One region of the Mesorhizobium sp. FG116 genome, then DNA from elsewhere that is predicted to be linked to it. Evidence: predicted binding sites of a transcription regulator. Region 1 holds the regulator's gene; each other region holds the start of a gene.
The links. Region 1 encodes PhoB, which activates phosphate uptake and scavenging genes when phosphate is short. Its sites were predicted from a motif close to TGTCATNNANCTGTCAT; they were not measured.
Positions count from the first base shown of each region.

Region 1 (5,859 bases):
AACTTAGTTGCAGGCCGCAACCGCACCAGCGGCGACGCCGGCGCAAACCGCATCCTTGGAAATCCAGCCGGCGTCGATGACGACGTTGAGATTGTCCTTGGTGATCGCGATCGGGGTCAGGAACACCGACTTGACGGTGTTGCCGCCAGGCGTGGTGAAGTCCTGCACATTGGCGATGTCGGTCATGGCCTTGCCGTCGGCAAGCTGCGAAGCGATCTCGGCGGCGTTCTTGCCGAGCTCACGTGCATCCTTCCACACCGAAACGGTCTGGGTGCCCAGCGCCACGCGATTCAGGGCGGCATGGTCGCCGTCCTGGCCCGAGACCGGAACGCTGCCTGCAAGACCCTGCGCCGTCAGAGCTGCGACAACGCCGCCGGCGGTGCCGTCATTGGCCGCCACAACCGCATCGACCTTGTTGTCGTTGGCGGTCAGGAACTGCTCCATGTTCTTCTGGGCGTTGGCCGGCAGCCAGCCATCGGTATAGGCCTCGCCGACATTCTTGATCTTGCCGCTGTCGATGGCTTCCTTGAGCACTTCCATCGAACCTGCGAACAGGAAGTCGGCGTTCGGATCGGCACCCGAGCCCTTGATGAAGACGTAGTTGCCTTCCGGCTTCACCTTGAACACTTCGCGGGCCTGCATGCGGCCGACTTCCTTGTTGTCGAAGGTGAGGTAGAAGACGTCCTTGTTCTCGATCAGGCGGTCATAGCCGACGACCGGAATGCTCTCGTCCAGCGCCTTCTGCACTGCCGGGCCGATGGCCGAAGCGTCCTGCGCCAGAATGATCAGCGCATTGGCGCCCTGGCTGATCAGGCTTTCGACGTCGGTAAGCTGCTTGGCCGCGGACGACTGCGCGTCGGCGGAGATGTACTTGTCGCCGGCAGCCTCGATTGCCGCCTTCATGGCAGCCTCGTCGGTCTTCCAACGCTCTTCCTGGAAGTTCGACCAGGAGACGCCGATGACCTTGTCCTTTGCCTCGGCGGTCGCGACAAGCGTCAGCGACATAGCGGCACCCGCCAGGATGGCGGCCGTAAATTTCCTCATGATTTCCTCCCTGCGCCACACAGGCGCGACTAATCTGACCCGATGCTGGTGCGGAAGCTCTTTTTTTCGAGCCTCGAAAAAAGTGTGCCGCAACACCGCATCTCTGTCAACTGGGATTCCGCAGCCGCAAATGATTTTTTTCGGAACTCGAATTAAATAATGACATCCCTTGGAGCTTCTGACACTATCACTGTGCTGTTATGCACGGCGCGCGGCCGGAGGGAGGACAACGCGACATGACGGTTGGAATCCGCCACGACGATTTGCGACGGCGCAACCGCGCCATGGTCATCTCGGCCGTGCGGCGCAATGGCCAGACCTCGCGCACCGAAATCGCCGCGGTCACCGGCCTCAGCCACTCCACCATATCGGCCATCTCGTCCGACCTGATTGCCGAAGGCATTCTGGCCGAGGCCCGCCACGAACAGCTTGCCCTCAAGCGTGGCCGGCCGCAAGTGGCGCTGACGCTTGAGCCGAAGGCTGCCGTGGTGATGACGGTCGTTCTGTCGCTCAATTTCCTCGCCGCCACCTTGCTTGACTATGCCGGCGAAATCGTCGCCGAAGAACAGCATCGGCTCGACACCCGCGCCATGCCGCGCGAACAGCTCATCAGCGAATGCGTGGCAATCGTCCGGCGCAAGCTCGACGATCCAAGGCGCGACGGCCGTCGCGTCCTGCGCATCGTTTTGGCCATACAGGGCATCACCGATGCGCCCGCCCGCGCCATGCTCTGGTCGCCGATCACGCCGCACACCGACATCGCCTTTGCCGACATACTGGAACGCGAGTTCTCCGTGCCCGTCACGGTCGAGAATGACTGCAACATGATGGCGGTGGCGCTGCGCTGGCGCGACCCGGAACGCTACCGCAACGACTTCATCGCCATCCTGTTGTCGCACGGCATCGGCATGGGGCTGGTGCTGAAGGGCGAACTCTTTACCGGCACGCATTCGTCCGGCGGCGAGTTCGGCCACATGATCCACCGTCCGGACGGCGCGCTTTGCCGTTGCGGGCGGCGCGGCTGCATCGAAGCCTATGCCGGCAACTACGCCATCTGGCGCAATGCGCGGCGCATGGACGAGAACGCCGAACCGGTGGACGACATCGGCGAGGCCGACATGCGCGCCTTGGCGGACGCGGCTAGGGATCATGACGGGCCGGAACGGGAAGCCTATCGCAAGGCCGGCGAGGCACTCGGCTTCGGCCTCGGCAGCCTGTTTGCGCTGATTGATCCGGCCCCGGTCGCAATGGTCGGGGCAAGTGCTGCGGCCTTCGACCTCATCGAACCGGCGCTGCGCGAAGCCATCGCCCGCACGGCGGGCGGCCACCACTCGACCTCGATATCCTTCGACACCGAACCGGACGAGCTTGCGCTGCTACGCGGCGGCTGCGCCATGCGCGCGCTGACCTTCGTCGATAACGAGATTTTCGCCGCCGGCAACCCGGCCCAGATGGAACTCGCCGCCGGGCACGAAATGGCGTGAGCGCTCGGCCGACTTTCCTTTAACTGCCCTACTCTTCCTGTATCGCGTAGCCGGAGCCGCGAATGGTCCTGATGACGTCCGGCATGCGGCCGTTGTTGACCGCCTTGCGCAGCCGCCCGACATGCACGTCCACGGTGCGCTCGTCGATATAGATGGTCTCGCCCCAGACATTGTCGAGCAACTGCCCGCGCGAGAACACCCGCCCCGGATGACGCATCATGAATTCGAGCAGGCGGAACTCGGTCGGCCCAAGCTTGATCTCGCTTTTCTTGCGGTAGACTCGGTGCGACTCGCGGTCGAGCACGATGTCGCCGACCTTCAGAACGGAGGACAGCACTTCGGGCTTGGCCCGCCGCAACAGCGCCTTCACCCGCGCCATGAATTCGGGCGTCGAGAACGGCTTGACCAGATAGTCGTCGGCACCCGTGGAAAGCCCGCGCACGCGGTCGCTCTCCTCACCGCGCGCCGTCAGCATGATGATCGGCAAGCGCTCGGTCTCCGGGCGCATGCGCAGGCGGCGGCACAATTCGATACCGGAAACCGCAGGCACCATCCAGTCGAGCACCAGAAGGTCGGGCACATTCTCCTGAAGCCTGATCTCGGCTTCGTCGCCGCGCGGGATCACTTCGACCTGATAGCCTTCCGATTCCAGATTGTAGCGAAGCAGGACGCCCAGCGGCTCCTCGTCTTCGACCACCATGATGCGCGGTGCAATCATCTTGTTCGTCTTCCCGTCTTGCGCGTCAGGCGGCGGACATTGCCGTCTCGTCCTGCTTAGGACGATGCACCGGCAACTGCTCGCCGGTCAGCACATAGTAGGCGTTTTCCGCGATATTGGTCACATGATCGCCGATGCGCTCAAGGTTCTTGGCGCAAAACAACAGATGCGTGCAGGGCGTGATGTTGCGCGGGTCCTCCATCATGTAGGTGAGAAGTTCGCGAAACACCGACGTATACTTGACATCGATGCGTTCGTCCTCGTCGCGCAGCTTCACCAGCCCTGCGGCGTCGCGGGCCGCGTGGCGCTCGATGACGCCCTGCACCTGGTCAAGCACAAGTCCTGCCATGGTCTCGATGGAATGGGCGAGTTCGCGCGGCGCGGCCGATTGCCCGACCGCGCTGACGCGCTTGGCGATGTTCTTGGCCAGATCTCCGATCCTTTCCAGGTCGCCTGCCATACGGATGGCGCCGACCACCGCGCGCAGGTCCTGCGCCATCGGCTGGCGCTTGGCGATCAGCGTGATCGCGCGGTCGTCCAGTTCGCGCTGGCGCGTGTCCATCACCGCGTCCTCGGAGACAACGCGCTGGGCCAGCGCATTGTCGGAGGTGAGCAGCGCGCGCGTCGCCCCGCTCACCATCGAGCCGGCAAGATCGCCCATGTCGCGAACCAGTCTGCTGACCTCGTTGAGGTCTTCGTCAAATGACGCAACGGTGTGCTCACCCATGATGCTGTCCTCAAATCTCTTGGCGTTTCGCAGATAACGGCTCAGCCGAAGCGGCCGGTGATATAGTCCTGCGTGCGCTTGTCGTCGGGGTTGGTGAACATCTTCTCGGTCGCGCCCTCCTCGACCAGATAGCCGAGATGGAACATCGCCGTGCGCTGCGACACGCGCGCCGCCTGCTGCATGGAGTGGGTCACGATGACGATGGTGTAGTTCTGGCGCAGTTCGTCGATCAGTTCTTCCACCCTCGCGGTGGCGATCGGGTCGAGCGCCGAGCAAGGCTCGTCCATCAGGATCACTTCGGGCGACACCGCAATGGCGCGCGCGATGCACAGGCGCTGCTGCTGACCGCCGGAAAGCCCGGTGCCCGGCTCATGCAGGCGGTCCTTGACCTCGTTGAACAGGCCGGCGCGCTTCAGGCTCGTTTCGACGATGCCGTCGAGATCGGTCTTGTTGCGGGCAAGGCCGTGGATGCGCGGGCCATAGGCCACGTTTTCGTAGATCGATTTCGGGAACGGATTTGGCTTCTGGAACACCATGCCGACGCGGGCGCGCAATTCCACCACGTCGATCGCCTTGTCGTAGACATCCTCGCCGTCGAGCGTGATCTTGCCGACCACGCGGGCGCTGTCGATGGTGTCGTTCATGCGGTTGAGGCAACGCAGGAAGGTGGATTTGCCGCAACCAGACGGCCCGATAAGCGCCGTCACCTGGTTCTGCCGCACCAGAAGATCGACGTCGAACAGCGCCTGCTTGTCGCCGTAGAACACGCCGACCTTGTCGCCGCGCATCTTGATCGCTTCGTTGGATTGGCTGCTCATCTTGGCGTCCACCGCGCTTTCAAGGGTTTTTTCGGTCATGATATTCATTGTTCGCCCCTTTGCTACCAGCGCCGCTCGAAACGCCGGCGCAGCACGATTGCCGTGATGTTCATGGCCATCAGGAAAATGAGAAGGATGATGATTGCGCCCGACATGCGCTCGACGAAGGCGCGTTCGGCTTCGTTCGCCCACATGTAGATCTGCACCGGCAGCGCCGTCGCCGGGTCGAATGGCGTCGCCGGATAGTCGGCCACGAAGGCCACCATGCCGATCAGGAGCAGCGGTGCGGTTTCACCTAGCGCGCGCGCCAGCCCGATGATGGTGCCGGTCAGGATGCCGGGTGCGGCCAGCGGCAGGATGTGGTGGAACACCATCTGCATGCGCGAAGCGCCGAGGCCGAGAGCCGCGGCACGGATCGAAGGCGGTACGGCGGCAAGCGCCGCGCGCGTCGCAATGATGATTGTCGGCAGCGTCATCAGCGTCAGCACCAGGCCGCCGACGATGGAAGCCGAGCGCGGCATGCCGAGGAAGTTCACGAACACCGCAAGGCCGAGCAGGCCGAACACGATCGACGGCACGGCCGCCAGGTTGTTGATGTTGACCTCGATCAGGTCGGTGAAGCGGTTCTTCTTGGCGAATTCTTCGAGGTAGATCGACGCGGCAACGCCAATCGGCAGCGCCAGCAGAAGCACGATCGCCATCATGTAGAACGAGCCGATGATGGCAACGCCCATGCCGGACGTTTCCGGCCTGCTGGAAGCCCCGAAGGCAAACAGGCCGGTGTTGAAATGTTCGGCCATGACGCCTTCGGCCTTGAGTTGGTTCATCCACGCGACCTGCTGGTCCGAGACCTTGCGCCGCGCCTGGTCGACGCTGAGGTCGATCTGGCCCTTGAAGGCGGAGTCCAGGTTGGCCGAGGCAAGCACCTCAACGTCGCGCGTGGTGCCGATCACCGAAGGATCGGCGGCCACGATGTCGCGCAACTGCACCCGCGCGCCGTCGGAAAGGAAGCCCTTAAGCTTGCGCACCGCAGCCTTGTCGTCCGGATTGATGCCAAGCTTGGCAACC
Region 1 is NZ_JBMDKS010000009.1:42,754-48,612, reverse strand. Features, by position in the region: gene xylF (D-xylose ABC transporter substrate-binding protein) at 4-1,044, opposite strand; gene ACODTY_RS09485 (ROK family transcriptional regulator) at 1,281-2,528, shown strand; gene phoB (phosphate regulon transcriptional regulator PhoB) at 2,557-3,246, opposite strand; gene phoU (phosphate signaling complex protein PhoU) at 3,272-3,973, opposite strand; gene pstB (phosphate ABC transporter ATP-binding protein PstB) at 4,015-4,839, opposite strand; gene pstA (phosphate ABC transporter permease PstA) at 4,854-5,859, opposite strand, start outside.

Region 2 (5,859 bases), on a different contig from region 1:
TTGAGCCGCAACTGCATGGGCCTTTGCCCCGACGCGGAAACTTGGCGCGACACATAAAGATTGCGCCTGAAAAGTCAAGCCTTCGGCACAATGCCTCAACTCGTATGGGCGACCAGCTTGTTCACGGTTTCGGGGAAGAAGTCCGGTGCGCCATGATGCTTGCCGAACATCATGTCATATTGCAGGTAGCGATAATCGCGCACTGCCGGATCAATTTCCTTTTGCCTTGCCCAGTCGGGCGTGGCCTGGCCATCTTCGCTCAGAAGCAGATTGCGGTCGACGACATCATACCGCTCGGCAAGGTTCTTCAGGAAACCCGTGTAATAGGGGTGCGTAATGCCCGCAGCCTCAAACACGTGAAGCGGCAGGAAAGACGGGCTGACGGTTCCGATGTTTTCCGACGGGCCGGTACGGTTCGACCAGACGACGAGCGGCGTTCCACGATGCAGGCGCATGTTCTCGGCCGATTCCTTGCGCGGCGCCACGTTATCCTTGAGGAAGCCCGTCTCAACATAGACCGGGCCGAGCGGCGGCAAGTGGTCGCCGAAGAAGGCGATGACGGTCGGGCGTTCGCGCTTGCTCGCCCAGTCGACAAGCCGCTGCAGGTTACGGTCGGCGTCAGCCGCACCTTCTGCATAGCTTTGCAGCGAATCGCGCGCCCACTGGCTCGTCTGCGCCTTCACCTGATGTGTCGCGTCGCTGTAGCGGTTCGGCTCATAAGGACCGTGGTTCTGCAGGCTGACCGCGAAGAAGAAGAACGGATTTTCGGTCGTATCCGCCTCGCGCATGATCTCGTCTGTCATCGACTCGTCGGACGCAAGCGGCCCCCGCTTCTTCATGTAGGCGAGGTTTTCTTCGGACTTGAACTCATCGAAACCGAAGGCTGCGTAGACCGGTGTGCGGTTCCAGAACCAGTTCGTGCCCGGGTGAATGGCGCGCGTTTCATAGCCTTCGCTGCGCAGGAACGTGGCCATGGAAGGCACGGGCGAGCGCACGTATTGCTGGTATGGAATGCTGCCGGCCGGCAGGAAGGCATTTGAAAAGCCGGTCAGGGCCTCGAATTCGACGTTGGCGGTCATGCCACCAAACTCAGGCGAAAACACTTCACCGGATTGCAGCTTGCGGACGCTTGAGATCGGGTCAGGGGTGATGGTGACGCCGGGCAACTTGGTCGGGTCCCAGAAGGACTCGCTCATGACGATGATGATGTCGGGCTTTTCCTCGGGGAGAGACGCCGCGACGGTCGGCTTCTGGATCGCCGCGATCGCCTTGTCGGAATAATCCTTCGGCGCGGTGACATGCGCCATCGGAACATTCAGGGCGAAAGCGAGCGCAAAGCCGTTGCTGGCGTAGTTTTCCTTCTGGTCCCACATCATCGGGATGATCTGAAGCCTGTCGCGCGTCCAGGAAAATGTCGCGTAGTCCATAAGCGAGACGAAGAAAGCGAGCAGGGGCAGAGTAAGCAGCAGGCGGGCAGCGCGGCCCTTGTAGCTCATGGCCCAGACGCGCCGGCGCCATTGACGCCAGATATAGACCAGCAAGGCGAGCCCGGCGACGATGCCAAGGGCCATCGCGATGCCGGTCAGCGGACGTTCACGCACCAGAAGCGGCATAAGCTCGAAAATCTGGCGGGCGTAGAGGAAATCGGTCGGATAGAGTGGGTCGCCGAGATAGAGCGATTTCTGATGGCCGACGAAAGCAAGCGTCAGGGTCAGCGGTGCTACAACCAGAAGTCCCTGGTAAATGCGCCCGAGCAGGGCATCGAGGCCAATCAGGATCAGCGCGAAGAGGATGATGGTGGTCCAACCCGGCTTGAACGGTTGGGCGAAGAAAGCGATGGTGCCGGACAGGTCGCCGCGGAATATCCATTCGATGGCGAATACGAGGATGGCTGAAGCGAGGAGCGTGAAGACGCCATAACGCGCGCCTGCCATGGCCATTCCAGGCCCGCCATCGCTTCTCGCCGCAAGGGCGTATCGTTCACTCTTTGCCAACTCAACTTCCCCGGCCACACGCGGCGTCACGAAACTGTCACGTCATTGTCACGAAAAGCTAGAGCTTGTGGCAAAATTGGGAAGAGCCGGCGAACAAATCGTGTTTGATTTTAACGATGCGTGATCAAAAAAGCCTTGTTTCTATATGCGTTTGACCGGCGCAGGCACGTCGGAGCAGGCTTGACTTGGGCCGCCGGGATGGGCGACACGCAGAGAAAGCAGCGATAGAGGCAGATCATGGCAATCGCATTCACGTTTCCGGGGCAAGGAAGCCAGGCCGTTGGCATGGGCAAGGATCTCGCCGATGCGTTTCCAGAGGCGCGCCGCGTTTTCGAAGAAGTTGACGAGGCACTTGGCGAAAAGCTTTCGACCCTGATGTGGGAAGGACCGGAAGAGACATTGACGCTGACCGCCAATGCGCAGCCAGCGCTGATGGCCGTTTCGCTCGCGGCAATCCGGGCACTCGAGGCGCGCGGCTTTTCGCTGAAGGGCAAGGTTGCCTACGTCGCGGGCCATTCGCTTGGCGAATATTCAGCGCTCGCCGCAGCAGGCTTTATCTCAGTGGCTGACGCTGCGCGCTTGTTGCGCATACGTGGCAACGCCATGCAGGCTGCCGTTGCGCCGGGCGAGGGCGCAATGGCTGCGATCATCGGCCTTGAACAGGCCGATGTGGAAGCCGCTTGCTCCGAAGCCGCGAACGGCTCGGTCTGCCAGATCGCGAACGACAATGGCGGTGGCCAGTTCGTGATCTCCGGAACCAAGGAAGCCGTTGAACGCGCTGCGAAAATCTGCACAGAAAAAGGCGCGAAGCGGGCCTTGATGCTGCAGGTTTCCGCCCCTTTCCATTCGGCGCTCATGGCACCGGCGGCGGGCGCGATGCGCGAGGCGCTGGCCAATGTGGCGCGACATGCTCCGGTCGTTCCGGTGGTGTCCAACGTGTCGGTGGTGCCAACGAGCGACACAGACGTGATAACCGCCCGGCTGGTCGAACAGGTGACCGGTCGCGTTCGCTGGCGCGAAACCGTCGAGTGGTTCGCGGGCAATGGCGTTTCCACCTTGTATGAGGTTGGCGCGGGAAAAGTGCTGTCCGGACTGGCGCGGCGCATCAATCGTGATATCGCAGTGGGTGCCGTCGGCACATCCGCCGATGTCGATGCGGCCCTGGCAGCATTGGGCTGAGATAATCCAATCGACCCCACCCGTGTGAAGGGTGCGCTCTTGAGGAGATGGGAATGTTTGATCTGACTGGCCGCAAAGCGCTGGTGACGGGTGCAACCGGCGGAATTGGCGAGGCAATTGCGCGTATCCTGCATGCCCAGGGCGCTATAGTCGGCCTGCATGGCACGCGGCTTGAGAAGCTGGAAGCGCTGGCTGGGGAGCTTGGCGAGCGCGTAAAGCTTTTTCCAGCCAATCTGGCCGACCGCGACGAGGTCAAGGCGCTTGGCCAGAAGGCAGAGGCTGAGTTGGAAGGCGTCGATATCCTCGTCAACAACGCCGGCATCACCAAGGACGGCCTGTTCGTGCGTATGTCCGACGCGGATTGGGACAGCGTGATCGACATCAATCTGTCCGCGGTTTTCCGGCTTACCCGAGAGTTGACGCACCCGATGATGCGCCGCCGCCATGGCCGTATCATCAACATCACGTCGGTGGTCGGTGTTACCGGCAATCCGGGGCAGGCGAATTACTGTGCCTCGAAGGCTGGCATGATCGGCTTTTCGAAGTCGCTGGCGCAGGAAATCGCCACCCGCAATATCACCGTGAACTGCGTGGCGCCCGGTTTCATAGAATCGGCCATGACCGACAAGCTGAACGACAAGCAGAAAGAGGCCATCATGGCCGCAATTCCCGCTAAGCGCATGGGAACCGGCGCGGAAGTGGCGTCGGCGGTGGCTTATCTCGCTTCGAATGAGGCGGCCTACATCACCGGCCAGACCATCCATGTGAATGGCGGCATGGCGATGATCTAGGATTGGTCCGCGCCGCTGGATCGATTCGCGTTTTACCTTGGACCTGCGTGGTTTTTCGTGTAACTGCCCCGCATCTTGATGGTCCGGGTGATATCCGGTTTGCTTGTGTTGAGTTTTAAGCAGAACCATCTTTCAGCTTGATTAGCGTCATTCCGACCGCTAACGAAGACAGACAAACTTGAAGACGAGGATGCCCAAATGAGTGACACCGCAGAGCGCGTCAAGAAGATCGTTATCGAGCACCTCGGCGTTGACGCCGACAAGGTAACGGAACAGGCGAGCTTCATCGATGACCTGGGCGCGGACAGCCTTGATACCGTCGAACTCGTCATGGCTTTCGAAGAAGAATTCGGCGTCGAGATTCCTGATGACGCAGCCGAGACGATCCTCACGGTCGGCGACGCCGTGAAGTACATCGACAAGGCATCGGCCTGATCTTCCCAGCGATCAAATTCCGGAAGATTTTGCGATGAGGCGAGTGGTCGTCACAGGCCTCGGCCTGCTTTCTCCGTTCGGCATGGGCTACGAGCACGGTTGGAAGGAACTTCTGACCGGGCGTAGCGCTGCTCGACGGGTGACGGAGTTCGAGGTTGACGATCTGCCTTGCAAGATCGCGCACATTATTCCTCGCGGCGATGGCACCAACGGGACATTCAATCCCGAGGCCGTGCTTGAGCCGAAGGAACTGCGCAAGATCGGCGAATTCATCCTCTACGGGATCGCTGCCGCCGACGAAGCGTTGAAGGACTCTGGCTGGGAACCGAAGACACCGGACGAGCAGTTTGCCAGCGGCGTGTTGATCGGTTCCGGCATCGGCGGCATCGAAGGCATCGCCGAAAATGCCATAACGCTCAAGGAGCGTGGCCCGCGCCGCATCAGCCCCTTCTTCATTCCGGGACAGATCATCAACCTTGTGTCAGGCCAGGTTTCGATTCGTCATGGTTTGAAAGGCCCGAACCACGCAGTCGTAACGGCTTGCTCCACAGGAGCGCACGCGATTGGCGATGCGGCCCGGCTGATCATGTGGGGCGATGCCGACGTCATGCTGGCGGGCGGCGCGGAAGCGCCGGTCACGCGCTTGTCGCTGGCCGGATTTGCGGCCTGCCGCGCCTTGTCGACCGAACGCAATGAAACGCCGGAGGTCGCATCGCGACCCTATGACCGCGACCGTGACGGCTTTGTCATGGGCGAGGGCGCTGGTGTGGTGGTTCTCGAAGAGCTCGAGCATGCCAAGGCGCGTGGCGCCAAGATTTATGCCGAAGTGACCGGCTACGGCCTGACGGGCGACGCCTACCACATCACGGCGCCGTCCGAGGATGGCGACGGCGCGTTCCGCTGCATGACGGCGGCACTCAAGCGCGCCAATCTGAAGCCCGCCGACATTGACTACATCAATGCGCACGGCACTTCGACAATGGCCGATACGATCGAACTGGGAGCCGTTGAGCGGCTCGTAGGCGACGCGGCGTCCAAGATTTCGATGTCGTCCACCAAGTCCTCCATTGGGCACTTGCTGGGAGCGGCGGGCGCTGCCGAGGCGATCTTCTCGATCCTCGCCATTAGGGACAATATCGCGCCTGCCACGATCAATTTGCAGAACCCCGAACGGGAGACTGCAATCGACCTGGTGCCGAACAAGCCGCGCGCCAGGCAGATCGACGTGGCGCTGTCGAACTCGTTCGGCTTCGGCGGAACCAACGCGTCGCTCGTTTTCCAGCGCTATAATGGCTGACAAGCCACCGGCATTGCCGCTGGTGATGCTGGAATGTTGCCAATTTCGCCATATTCGCTCCTACTGTGCAGGAGGGGATTCGTCGCGGTATAAAATTGTAGGGTGCAATGAACACCAATCCTGGGGGTAACGGGGAGTTTAGCCAGCGGCCGCCGCCAGTGCC
Region 2 is NZ_JBMDKS010000004.1:135,818-141,676, reverse strand. Features, by position in the region: gene ACODTY_RS05600 (LTA synthase family protein) at 96-1,934, opposite strand; gene fabD (ACP S-malonyltransferase) at 2,232-3,173, shown strand; gene fabG (3-oxoacyl-[acyl-carrier-protein] reductase) at 3,227-3,964, shown strand; gene ACODTY_RS05585 (acyl carrier protein) at 4,163-4,399, shown strand; gene fabF (beta-ketoacyl-ACP synthase II) at 4,434-5,696, shown strand; gene mltG (endolytic transglycosylase MltG) at 5,804-5,859, shown strand, end outside.
Region 2: the regulator PhoB is predicted to act here: its motif matches at 2,019-2,035, upstream of ACODTY_RS05600 (LTA synthase family protein).

Region 3 (5,859 bases), on a different contig from region 1:
TTTTCCCATTTGAGCCTCGGGATGGCGCCGGGCATAGCCGCCGAAAGCAGGTAAACAACCCGCATCGTCGCCGCCAAAATACGTGCCCGCTCCAAAAGGCGGGGCGTCGCCAGCGAGCGGATTTCAGGCGACGATTCCTTGAACAGCCCTTCATGGCGAAACAGGCTGGTCAGCGCCAGATAGGCTCGTCCCGGATGGTCCACGCCGATGAACGACGCATGCGCAATGATGTTGAGCGATTGCGTGCCGCGATATTCAGGATGCGCCCGCCAGCCGATATCGGCCAGAAGGCAGGCGGCCTTTCGATACCGCACCTCGTCCTCGGTCTCATCGACCCCATAGGCAGCGAAGGCCTTGTCTGTCCATTCGGCCAGTTCCTGCGCGTGAGTGAACGAACGCGAACGCAACCTGGCCAATTCTTCGCAAGCCGAAAGCAGCGGATCGGCTTTCTGGTCGGCTCCTTTCAGCAGCGAATAAAGAAAGCCTTCGCGCACACCAACCGCAGAGATCACAATCTTTGCCGGTTTCATCGCTGCAAGGATTTCCTGTTGCACGATTGCGCCATAGGGCAACAAGGCGCGTCGAGCCTTCGACACGCCTTCGATCCCCTTGAACTTGTCGATGTCGCCTTTGGCGACCTGTTTGAGAAATGCAGCGGCACTATCTGCGCTGATCTCGTAATGGTGCATGACGCCGAGCGGATAGTTCGTCGTCTCCATATGCAGGCGGGCCAGGTTTCGCCAGGTCCCGCCCACGGCATAGAAGACGCGCCCCTGCCCGGCCTTGAGCAGCTTTGCTCGCGCCACTTCCAGCCGCGCGATCTTCACCGCCTGTGTCAGCGAATTTTTCGCCATGTCCTGCAAACGCAGGCCACCCAGCGGCAAGGTGATGCCATCGCCGATCACCTCGCTGTTGACGTCGATAAGTTCAAGGCTGCCGCCGCCAAGGTCACCGGCAATGCCATTTGCCGGATGGAAACCCGAAATCACGCCGAGAGCGGAGTAATAGGCCTCTTGCCTCCCGCTCAGCACCCGAACTTCGGTCTTGAGAACGTCCTCCGCGCGGCGGATAAAGTCCGGGCCGTTTCCGGCTTCTCGCGCGGCCGCAGTCGCCAGCACATAGATTTCCTCGGCACCCGCCTGATCGGAAAGGCCACGAAATCGCCTGAACTCTTCCATCGAGCGGGTGACCGCCTCCGGATCGAGCTTACCTGTCGAAACGATGCCGCGCCCAAGCCCGGCCAGCATCTTTTCGTTGAACAGGATAGTCGGCGAACGCGCCAGGCCTTCATAAACGACAAGTCGGATCGAATTCGATCCAATGTCGATGATCGAAACCGGCTTGCGGTCCTGAAGGCGCCCCTGGGATGCTGAAATCATCCGCCCGTCGCTACGTCGAGTTTTTTGCGGCGCTTGAACTGTGCAATGCGCTTGGGCGCGTGCGATTTCAGTGCGTCGCCCCGTCCCGACAGGCTCGGATTCGTCATGAAATATTCCTGCGCGTTGAACGGCTCCTCGCCCTCTTCCAGCGACACGCGCCTGGAGGTTCCATCTGCCAATACTTCGAAACTTTGCTGATTGTCCACAAGGTTGCCCAGCATGATCTGGCCAAGCACCTGTTCATGCACAGTCGGGTTCGTGATCGGCACCATGCACTCGACGCGGCGGTCGAGATTGCGCGGCATCAGGTCTGCCGAGCTGATGTAGATGATCGCTTCGTCGGATGGCAGGCCATGCCCGTTGCCGAAGCAGTAAATTCGGCTGTGCTCCAGGAAACGGCCGACGATCGACTTGACGCGGATATTTTCCGAAAGGCCGGGAACCTGAGGTCGCAGGCAACATATGCCGCGTACAACAAGGTCGATTTCCACTCCCGCACGACTGGCCTCATAGAGCGCATCGATAACGGAGGGATCTACGAGGGAGTTCATTTTCATCCAGATGCGCGCCGGCCGTCCATTGCGTGCATGCTCGACCTCGGTGGCGATATGGCCAAGGATGCGGCTGCGCAACGTGTAGGGCGACAATGCGATGGTCATCTCCTCCGCCGGTTCCGCATAGCCGGTGATGAAATTGAATATCTGAGCCACGTCGCGCGCAATCTGCGGATCGGTCGTAAAGAACGACAGATCGGTATAGATGCGCGCCGTAATCGGGTGATAGTTGCCCGTTCCAAGGTGCACGTAGTTGCGCAAGCGTCCGTCCTCGCGCCGCACCACGAGCGACATCTTCGCGTGGGTCTTCAGTTCCAGAAAGCCGAACACGACCTGCACGCCAGCGCGCTCAAGGTCGCGCGCCCAGCGGATATTCGCCTCCTCGTCAAAGCGCGCCTTGAGTTCCACCAGCGCAGTGACCGACTTCCCCGCCTCGGCGGCATCTATCAATGCGCGCACGATCGGGCTGTCATTGGAGGTGCGATAAAGCGTTTGCTTGATAGCTACGACTTCAGGGTCCGCGGCTGCTTGCCTCAGGAACTGAACGACCACATCGAACGATTCGTAGGGGTGGTGGACGACGATATCTTTTTCACGGATAGCCGCGAAACAGTCTCCGCCATGCTCGCGAATCCGCTCTGGAAAGCGCGGGTTGTAAGGGGTGAACTTGAGATCGTCGCGGGCAACCGCAACGATCTCCGCAATCTGGCTGAGTGCCAGCGGACCGTTGAGCACGCTGATTCGGTTGGCAGCAACACCCAGTTCGCCAGCCACGAAATCGCGCAGCTCTTCCGGCATCTTGCTGTCGAACTCGATACGGATCACCGACCCACGCCGCCGGCGCTTCAGAGCCGTCTCAAACAGGCGGACCAGATCTTCCGATTCCTCCTCGACCTCGATATCGCTGTCGCGAATGATCTGGAAAGTGCCCGATCCCTTGACCTCATAGCCTGGGAACAGCTTGCCGATGTAAATCGCAACCACCTCTTCCAGTGGAATGAAGCGAACATGGTTCTTGCGATCGGGCAAGCGAACATAGCGCTTCAGCGCGGGCGGAAGCCTCAAAAGAGCACTCATTTCCTCGCCTTCCTTGCGGTGGCGAAGCTGCAAGGCCATCGAGAAGCCGAGATTGGGAATGAAGGGAAATGGATGTGCCGGATCAATCGAAAGAGGCGTCAAGACCGGAAACACCTGCTCACGGAAATGCTCCTCGAGCCAAACGCGTTCTTCCTTGGTCAACGCATCGCTGGTGATGGTCTCGATACCTTCCTCGTTCAGCAGTTCCATCAATGCCGAAAGGCTTTTCTGCTGATCTTCCTGAAGGCGCTCGACCTCCCGCAGGATTTGTTCGAGCTGCTGTTCCGGAGTACGACCGTCGGGGCTTTTCAGTGCAATCTTCTCGCGCACCTGACCGGCCAGGCCGGCAACACGCACCATGAAGAACTCATCCAGGTTCGCCGCGGAAATCGACAAAAAGCGGATCCGCTCAAGCAATGGATGTCTCGGATTTTGCGACTCCTCGAGCACCCGACGATTGAACTGCAACCAGGAAAACTCGCGGTTGACGAACCGGTCCGGGTTACCGCTTTCCATCGGCGGGGCTTCGGTGGTGACGAATTCGGCTTGAACCGGCTTCAACTCGCTCATGTCCCTGTTTTCTCCAGCCCTGAACGCCGGTTATCCGGCTCAATTTATCCTCTGACAGGGTTTTGCGACAGTTTCATTTCATCGATCTTGCAAAGAGCCGGGTTATGCTCCAAACGCAAGTGGCACGAGCCCGAAGGAGACGATCATGGCCGGCGGTTCCATTCCCCATTTCCAGAACGATCAAGGCCATGCGGCAATCGAGATCGGCGTGAAAGAATTCATGTGCGTCGGCGCCAACCCGCCTTTCGACCATCCGCACGTCTTTCTCGACCTGGGTGCAGACAACGAAAAGGTCTGCCCCTATTGCTCGACGCTGTATCGCTACAACGCAGGATTAAAGGCTGGCGAGACGTTGCCGCCGAACTGCGCCTATGTCGATCGCGCTGCCTGAAAGCCGGCATCTTGATCGATGAACGATCCCGGTCGGTCATCATTGCGGGCGCTGGAATAGCCGGCCTTACGGCGTCCATCGCTTTCGCAAGACGAGGTTTTTCAGTCAGGATTTGTGAACAGGCATCGCAACTGGAAGCTTTCGGCGCAGGCCTGCAGCTTTCACCCAATGCCACACACATCTTGCGTGAACTGGGCGTTCTTCCGGAATTGCTGCCTTATGCCGTGCAACCTCGCGCAGTCGAACTAAGGGACGCAGGCACCCTCAAGACACTCACGGCCATACTACTCGGTGGCGCGGCCGAGAGGCGCTGGAAGGCCCCTTACCTCGTTGTCCATCGGGCGGATCTCCAAACCGCCTTGTTGGCTACAGCCAGCCGAAGCAACCGGATCGAACTCACGACAGGCGCACGAGTAACCGACGTGCAGCAACACGCGAACCGTGTTGAAGCTTCGCTGAATTGCGCTGGCGAAGTTTCGAAAGTCGGCGCAGGACTGCTTGTTGGAGCCGACGGTGTCTGGTCGGTGGTTCGCAGCGCGGTAAGAACGACTGCCCCCAGCCAGTTCACCGGAGAATTGGCATGGCGCACCACGATCGCGCTCGACGGGCCCGCCGGAAAGGCATTTGCAGGTATCGCAAATGCTGACGCCGTGACGGCTTTCCTCCACAGCCGTTTCCACCTGATCGCCTATCCAATTAGTGCCGGCACGAAGATCAATCTCGTTGCTTTCACCAAAGGTGAGCGAATTGCCGACAGCTGGTTCGGCAACGCAGATATCAAAATCCTCGCGCAAGCCATGCGCAACACTTCGCCGAAACTCCGAGAGCTTGTGCATTTGTCAAAAGGCTGGGCGGCCTGGCCGCTGCACAGCGTTGATCCGAACGGGGCATGGACTGCAAAAGCCACCGCGCTCATCGGCGATGCTGCTCACGCCATGACACCATTCGCCGCCCAGGGAGCCGCGATGGCAATCGAGGATGCCGCCCTGTTGGCCGACTGCATCGCCATTGACGATGAACTCGCAACGGCACTTTCTGCATGGGAACAGCAGCGCAAGGATCGCGTCAACAAAGTTGTTCGGCGCGGTGCGCTCAATCATCTCGCGTGGCATGCGGCGGGGCCAGTCGCGCTCGCCCGTAATCTCGTCTTGAAATTGCGTTCGCCCGAGCAGCTCGCCGCTGATCTCGACTGGCTTTATGGTTGGCGACTACCGGACTCCAGTTCCGTCAACGACACCGCATAAACCACTGCATTAACTGATAAAAAAGCCCGGCCATAAAATGACCGGGCCGTTTTCATAGAGGCTACAGAACGATCAGTGGAGAATCTGCGACAGGAACAGCTTTGTGCGCTCATGCCGAGGGTGATCGAAGAACTCCGCAGGCGTGTTCTGTTCCACGATCTGGCCGGCATCCATGAAGATGACCCGGTTCGCGACCTTGCGCGCAAACCCCATTTCATGCGTTACGCACAGCATGGTCATGCCTTCTTCCGCAAGGCCGACCATGGTTTCCAGAACCTCTTTGATCATTTCCGGATCGAGCGCCGAAGTCGGCTCATCGAACAGCATGATGCGCGGGTTCATGCAAAGCGAACGCGCGATTGCGACGCGCTGCTGCTGTCCGCCCGAGAGCTGGCCGGGATACTTGTGCGCCTGTTCCGGAATCTTGACCCGCGCCAAGAAATGCATGGCCGTTTCCTCAGCCTGCTTCTTCGGAATCTTGCGAACCCAGATTGGAGCAAGCGTGCAATTCTCGAGGATGGTCAGATGCGGAAATAGGTTGAAGTGCTGGAACACCATGCCGACCTCACGGCGAACCTCATCGATCTTCTTGAGATCGTTGGTCAGTTCCTTGCCATCAACAATGATCTTGCCCTTCTGGTGTT
Region 3 is NZ_JBMDKS010000002.1:258,156-264,014, reverse strand. Features, by position in the region: gene ppx (exopolyphosphatase) at 1-1,379, opposite strand, end outside; gene ACODTY_RS03235 (RNA degradosome polyphosphate kinase) at 1,376-3,580, opposite strand; gene ACODTY_RS03230 (zinc-finger domain-containing protein) at 3,726-3,971, shown strand; gene ACODTY_RS03225 (FAD-dependent monooxygenase) at 3,983-5,215, shown strand; gene ACODTY_RS03220 (amino acid ABC transporter ATP-binding protein) at 5,288-5,859, opposite strand, start outside.
Region 3: the regulator PhoB is predicted to act here: its motif matches at 3,645-3,661, upstream of ACODTY_RS03235 (RNA degradosome polyphosphate kinase).

Region 4 (5,859 bases), on a different contig from region 1:
CATGGTTTCGCCAGCCACCGCCATGTCAAAAATTGATCGCCGCGTAGAATATTGCGAACAGGCCATCGAGCACGATGACGACGAAGATCGATTTCACCACGGAGGCGGTTACGTGCTGGCCGAGCGATTCGGCGCTGCCGCCAACTTTCATTCCTTCTACCGAAGCAATCGTACCGATGATCATCGCCATGAATGGCGCCTTTATCAGCCCGGCGAAAATGGTGCTGAGATCTATGGCCACGCGAAGCCGGTCGATAAAGGCGGCGGGCGGAATATCGGAATAGAGCCACGCGGCCAGCATGCCGCCGCCGAGCGAAGCAAAGTTCGCCATTATGGTCAGGCACGGCAGCGCAATGACCAGGGCCACCAGACGCGGGAAAACCAGGACGCCAATCGGGTTGAGGCCGATGACCTTTAGCGCGTCGACCTCTTCGCGCATCTTCATCGAACCGATTTCGGCGGTAATCGCGCTGCCGGAGCGGCCGGCGATCATGATGGCGGTCAGAAGAACGCCCATCTCGCGCAGCACCAGCACGCCCACGAGGTCGACAACGAAAATATCGGCGCCGAAATAGCTGAGCTGGTAAGCGCCCTGCTGTGCAACGATGGCGCCGACGATGGCGGACATCAAAAGCACGACCGGGATTGCGCCCACGCCCATGCGGTCGATCTGGTTGAAGATTGCAGCAGGATTGACCGCGTGGCCTCGGCCGAGCTTCATCTGCGCGCCGCGTATCGTCGCGCCAAGGATGTTCATGGCGGCAAGGAAATCGTCGCGCATCTCGTAGACCCGGCGGCCAACCGCCTCCAGTCCCCGAATGACAATGTTGGGTGCGCGTTCGGGCCTTGATTCGTCAGACCGGGCCGCAGCGTCGCCCACAGCGCCAAGCAGGATGGCGGCGATTTCGCTTTCTCCCTGCATCGTCACGTTGACGCCGCGTGCCTTGTTGGCGCTCTGAAGCCTGTCGATCAGCCAGGCGCCCGCCGTATCCAGCTTTTCGATTCGCGAAAGGTCGAGCGTCAGCGTTTGAAAGCCGTTGCGTCTCTCGATCTTGCGCATCTCGGCATCGACATGTGCCACTGTGCGCGTTGTCCAGATGCCGGAAAACGCGCAGCCCAGCGTGCCGCCGTCCTCGCTCAGCGCGATGCGCGGCATATGATCTGCCTGCCTTGCAGCCGCCCTTCTTGCGTCGCGTTTGCCAATGGTCAACATGGCGCCCTGTTTAACCCGTTGGCGTTTGACTGTCGATTTGCAGAGGCCATCGCAAGCCCCTGATGGAGAAGAAAGATATGGCGCGTGTCATTTCGGTCGAGGCGGAACGGTTTCCCATCGCCGGCACCTTCACCATCTCGCGCGGTTCGAAGACCGAGGCCGAGGTCATCACCTGCACGATCACGGACGGGGCCCATTCAGGGCGCGGCGAATGCGTTCCCTACAAGCGCTATGGCGAAACAATGGAAAGTGTCCATGCCGCAATTGAGAGCATCAAGGGGCAACTGTCATCCGGGATGGACCGGCACGCCTTGATCAAGGCCATGCCGGCCGGCGCAGCCCGCAACGCAATCGACTGCGCCCTATGGGACCTCGAGGCAAAGGCCGGAGGCACCTCCGTTGCCGAGCGACTAGGCATCGTTCCCGTCCCGCTGGAAACGGCCTACACCTTGTCATTGGGTACGCCGGAATCGATGGCGGCGCAGGCACGCGCCAACGCCGTGCGCCCTCTCCTCAAGGTCAAGATCGGTGGCGACAACGACATTGTCCGCATCCGAGCGGTCGCGGAAGCGGCCCCTCGCTCGCGCATCATCCTCGATGCCAATGAAGGCTGGACCGACGACAACATCGTCGAAAACCTGGCGGCGGCGGCGGAACTCGGAGTGGCCCTTGTCGAACAGCCGCTGCCGGCAGGGCGCGACGGCATCCTGAAGAAAATTCCGCATCCGATACCGATCTGCGCCGACGAAAGCGTGCATGAAGCCCGCGACCTCGAAGCCCTTATCGGCCTTTACGATGCCGTCAACATCAAGCTCGACAAGGCTGGCGGGTTGACGGGAGCCCTGCTTTTGCGGGATCGCGCCCGCGAATTGGGGTTCGGCATCATGGTGGGCTGCATGGTCGGCACCTCGCTCGCCATGGCGCCGGCGGTGCTTTTGGCACAAGGTGCCGAATTCGTCGATCTGGATGGACCGCTGTTGCTCGCGGTGGACCGCGAACCCGGCCTCACCTATGAGGGATCGCTCGTCTCGCCGCCATCACAAGCGCTTTGGGGCTGAGCGCGCGGCAAGGCCAATGCATGCCAGGCCCACCAAGGCTACGGCTATCATCGCAAAGAAGCCGTCCACCCCGAACCGGTGGTAGATCGGCCCTGAAACCAGGGTCACCGCCGCCGTGCAAAAGCCGTTGCTGAAATAGGCAATGCCTTGGGCAGCCCCGGTCTGTTCCTCGGCAACGGTCTCGGCAATCATCTTCTGCAAGCCGATCAGGATCAGGGCCGTCGAAAGCGCGTGCAGCGTTTGCACGGCAAAGAAGCCAGCAACGCCAAGTCCCAAAGGCCAGATCAAGGGGAAAATCAGCCAGCGCACGACCGCGCCAACCCCCGCCAGCACCATCACCTTCACAACGGTCGATGAGGCAAAGAGCCTGTTGAAGAACAGGAACATGCCGATTTCGGCCGCAACGCCCCAGGCCCACAACAGGCCGATTATGGAATCGCTGATGCCGATGGACTTCCAGTAAATCGATACGAACCCGTACAGGAAGCCATGGCTGCCTATGAGAATGCCAGTGCCAGCCGCGAAGTAGAGAAAATAAGGATTGAGCAGCTTCGGCGCAGATACTTGCATGTCTGTCGCGGACAAGGGTGACGCGCGGCGCGGTGGGCCGAGGCGTGGGGCAAACAGGCCAGCGACCAATGCCGCGCAAAACGACAGGAATACGATCAGCGGCACCGATTGAGCGCCGGTGTGCGCCAGAATGAAGCCGCCGGCGAGATTTGCACAGAGGAACGATATCGAACCCCAAATGCGCATCCCGGTATAGTTCGCGCCATAGCGCCGGACCCCCGACAGCGCGATCGAATCGCCTATCGGCGAATGCGGCGTCCACACCACTGCCAGCGCGAGCGATACGGCCAAAACCAGTACGTAAGTGGGTTGCAGGAAGTAGCCTGCGGAGACGAGGACCGAGGCGGCGACGAGCGCGATATAGACATTTGCCCGGTCGCTGGCCCGATCGGCCATCGCAGTCAGGAACGGCGTCGTCACCACGCGCAGGAACATCGGCGCGGACAGGATCACCGCGACCTCTTCGGGACCAAAGCCGTTTTCGGTCAGCCAAAGCGGAAAATACGGGATGTAAATGCCGTTCGGGATCAGAAGCGTGAAGAAGATCGCGGCCATGCGCAATTCGAAATGGCGCGGCCTGATCTGCTGTTCTGACGAAAGCGGCGGCAGGGACATGAATTGAAACGATCCGACAAGCTGCCGCCCGAATCCGGACGGCGCGGCTTCGGTCGATCTACCACAGCGCACTATCTGGCGGAACGGTCATACCGCCGGTTGTGCATGCGGCCTTTCAGGCGGCTTCAGGCACCCGGACGTCGATGCGGATCGGAACGAGGATGTTGCTGGGCGGCGGCGCATCGGATTTCACCTGTGCCCAGCGCAGGATTTCCATGCGGCCGTCGAAGTGCTCCACCACCGCCGTGCAGCTTTCGACCCAGTCGCCGGTGTTAATGTATTCGACGTCGCCGAACGTCTCTATGGCTGCGTGATGGATGTGACCGCATATCACGCCATCCGCTTCGGACCGGCGCGCTTCCTGAACCAGCACGGTCTGGAACGAACCGATGAAGCTGACAGCCTTCTTCACCCGCAGTTTCGCCCAGGAAGAAAACGACCAGTACTCAAGCCCGAGCAGGCTGCGCATGCGGCTGATGAGCCGATTTGTGAACACCGCCGCGTCGTAGGCATAGTCGCCGAGATAGGCCAGCCAACGCGCATTGTGCACCACGGTGTCGAACTGGTCGCCGTGGATGACGAGGAAGCGCTTGCCGTCGGCGGTCTCATGGATCACGCTGTCGGCAACAACGATGCCGCCGAAATGCACGCCCTGGAACTGGCGGGCGAACTCGTCGTGGTTTCCGGCGATATAGGTGATCTTGCTGCCCTTGCGCGCCTTGCGCAGCAGTTTCTGCACGACATCGTTGTGGCTCTGCGGCCAATGCCACGTCCGGCGCAAGCGCCATCCATCGACGATGTCGCCGACAAGGTAGATCGTATCGGCATCGTGGTGGCGCAGGAAGTCGATCAGGAATTCCGTCTTGGCAGCCTTCGATCCCAGATGCACATCGGAGATGAAAATGCTGCGGAAAGTGCGGGGTTCTTGGCCGGGCATCGCAATCTCACCTTTTGGTGATGCCTATGCCGCGATTCATGCAACAAGCGTATGACAGTTGCGATTGATCCAGCCCGCAGGGTAGCGTCAGGCAAGTGACCGGATCAGGAACTGGAGGGAACATCTCATGGATCTTGGTATTCACGGCCGCAAAGCCATCGTCTGCGCGTCGAGCAAGGGGCTCGGGCGCGGCTGCGCCATGGCGCTCGCCGAAGCCGGCTGCGATATCGTCGTCAACGGCCGCAACACCGAGGTTCTGGCCCGCACCGCCGCTGAAATCCGCGAGCGCTTTGGCGTCACCGTCACCGAAATCGCCGGCGACGTATCTGAGCCCGGCGTCCAGAAAACCTTGCTCGCCGCCTGCCCGGAACCGGACATCCTCGTCAACAACAACGCCGGCCCGCCGTTCCGCGATTTTCGCGAACTCGACCGCGAAAAGATCCTCGCGGGCGTCACCCAGAACATGGTGACCCCGATCGAACTGGTCAAAGCCGTCGTCGATGGCATGGCCGCGCGCGGCTTCGGCCGCATCGTCAACATCACATCTTTGTCGGTCTACATGCCGATCCCCGGCCTTGACCTCTCGTCCGGCGCCCGCGCCGGCCTCACATCCTTCCTCGCCGGCATTACCCGCACGGTGGCCGACCGCAACGTCACCATAAACAACCTCCTGCCCGGCAAGCTGGACACCGACCGGCTGCGCGGGCCGCACGAACCGGGCTCCGTCGAAGATCCTGCCGCCGCGACCGCGCGCAAGGCGCGCATCAGCGCCGACATTCCGGCAAAGCGGCTGGGCACCCCGGAAGAGTTCGGGCAGGTCTGCGCTTTCCTCTGTTCGGTCCACGCCGGCTACCTGACCGGGCAGAACATCCCGGTGGATGGCGGCCTCTACGTGAGTGCCTTTTGACGAAAGCGTGCTAGTACCAACATCGAGTTTAGAGCGTGACGCCGGTTGGCTGTCGAAAATGATTGCGCTCAAACAGACAGTTAGAGCCGGACTATAATAAAAAGCATCGGCTTCTGGGTCCCAATGGCGAGCGAGGGGAGCTGTGACATGAACGGCGGCAATACGAAAACGACGCGGTCGGATCTCGAGGAGGCCGCGCTCTTCTTCCACAAGCATCCCATCCCCGGTAAACTGGAAATCCAGGCCACCAAGCCGCTCGGCAACCAGCGCGACCTCGCGCTTGCCTATTCCCCCGGCGTGGCCGCTCCTTGCCTGGAAATCCGCGACGATCCAGCCACCGCAGCCGACTACACCGCGAGGGCAAACCTCGTCGGCGTCGTCTCCAACGGCACCGCCGTTCTCGGCCTCGGCAATATCGGCCCCCTCGCCTCCAAGCCAGTGATGGAAGGCAAGGCCGTCCTGTTCAAGAAATTCGCCGGCATCGACGTCTTCGACATCGAAATCGACGCGCCGGACATAGACCGCATGGTCAACACCATCTCGGCGCTCGAACCCACCT
Region 4 is NZ_JBMDKS010000039.1:13,199-19,057, forward strand. Features, by position in the region: gene ACODTY_RS21820 (ABC transporter ATP-binding protein) at 1-3, opposite strand, end outside; gene ACODTY_RS21825 (ABC transporter permease) at 26-1,213, opposite strand; gene dgcA (N-acetyl-D-Glu racemase DgcA) at 1,291-2,271, shown strand; gene ACODTY_RS21835 (MFS transporter) at 2,251-3,456, opposite strand; gene ACODTY_RS21840 (UDP-2,3-diacylglucosamine diphosphatase) at 3,572-4,393, opposite strand; gene ACODTY_RS21845 (SDR family oxidoreductase) at 4,521-5,300, shown strand; gene ACODTY_RS21850 (NADP-dependent malic enzyme) at 5,448-5,859, shown strand, end outside.
Region 4: the regulator PhoB is predicted to act here: its motif matches at 4,434-4,450, upstream of ACODTY_RS21840 (UDP-2,3-diacylglucosamine diphosphatase).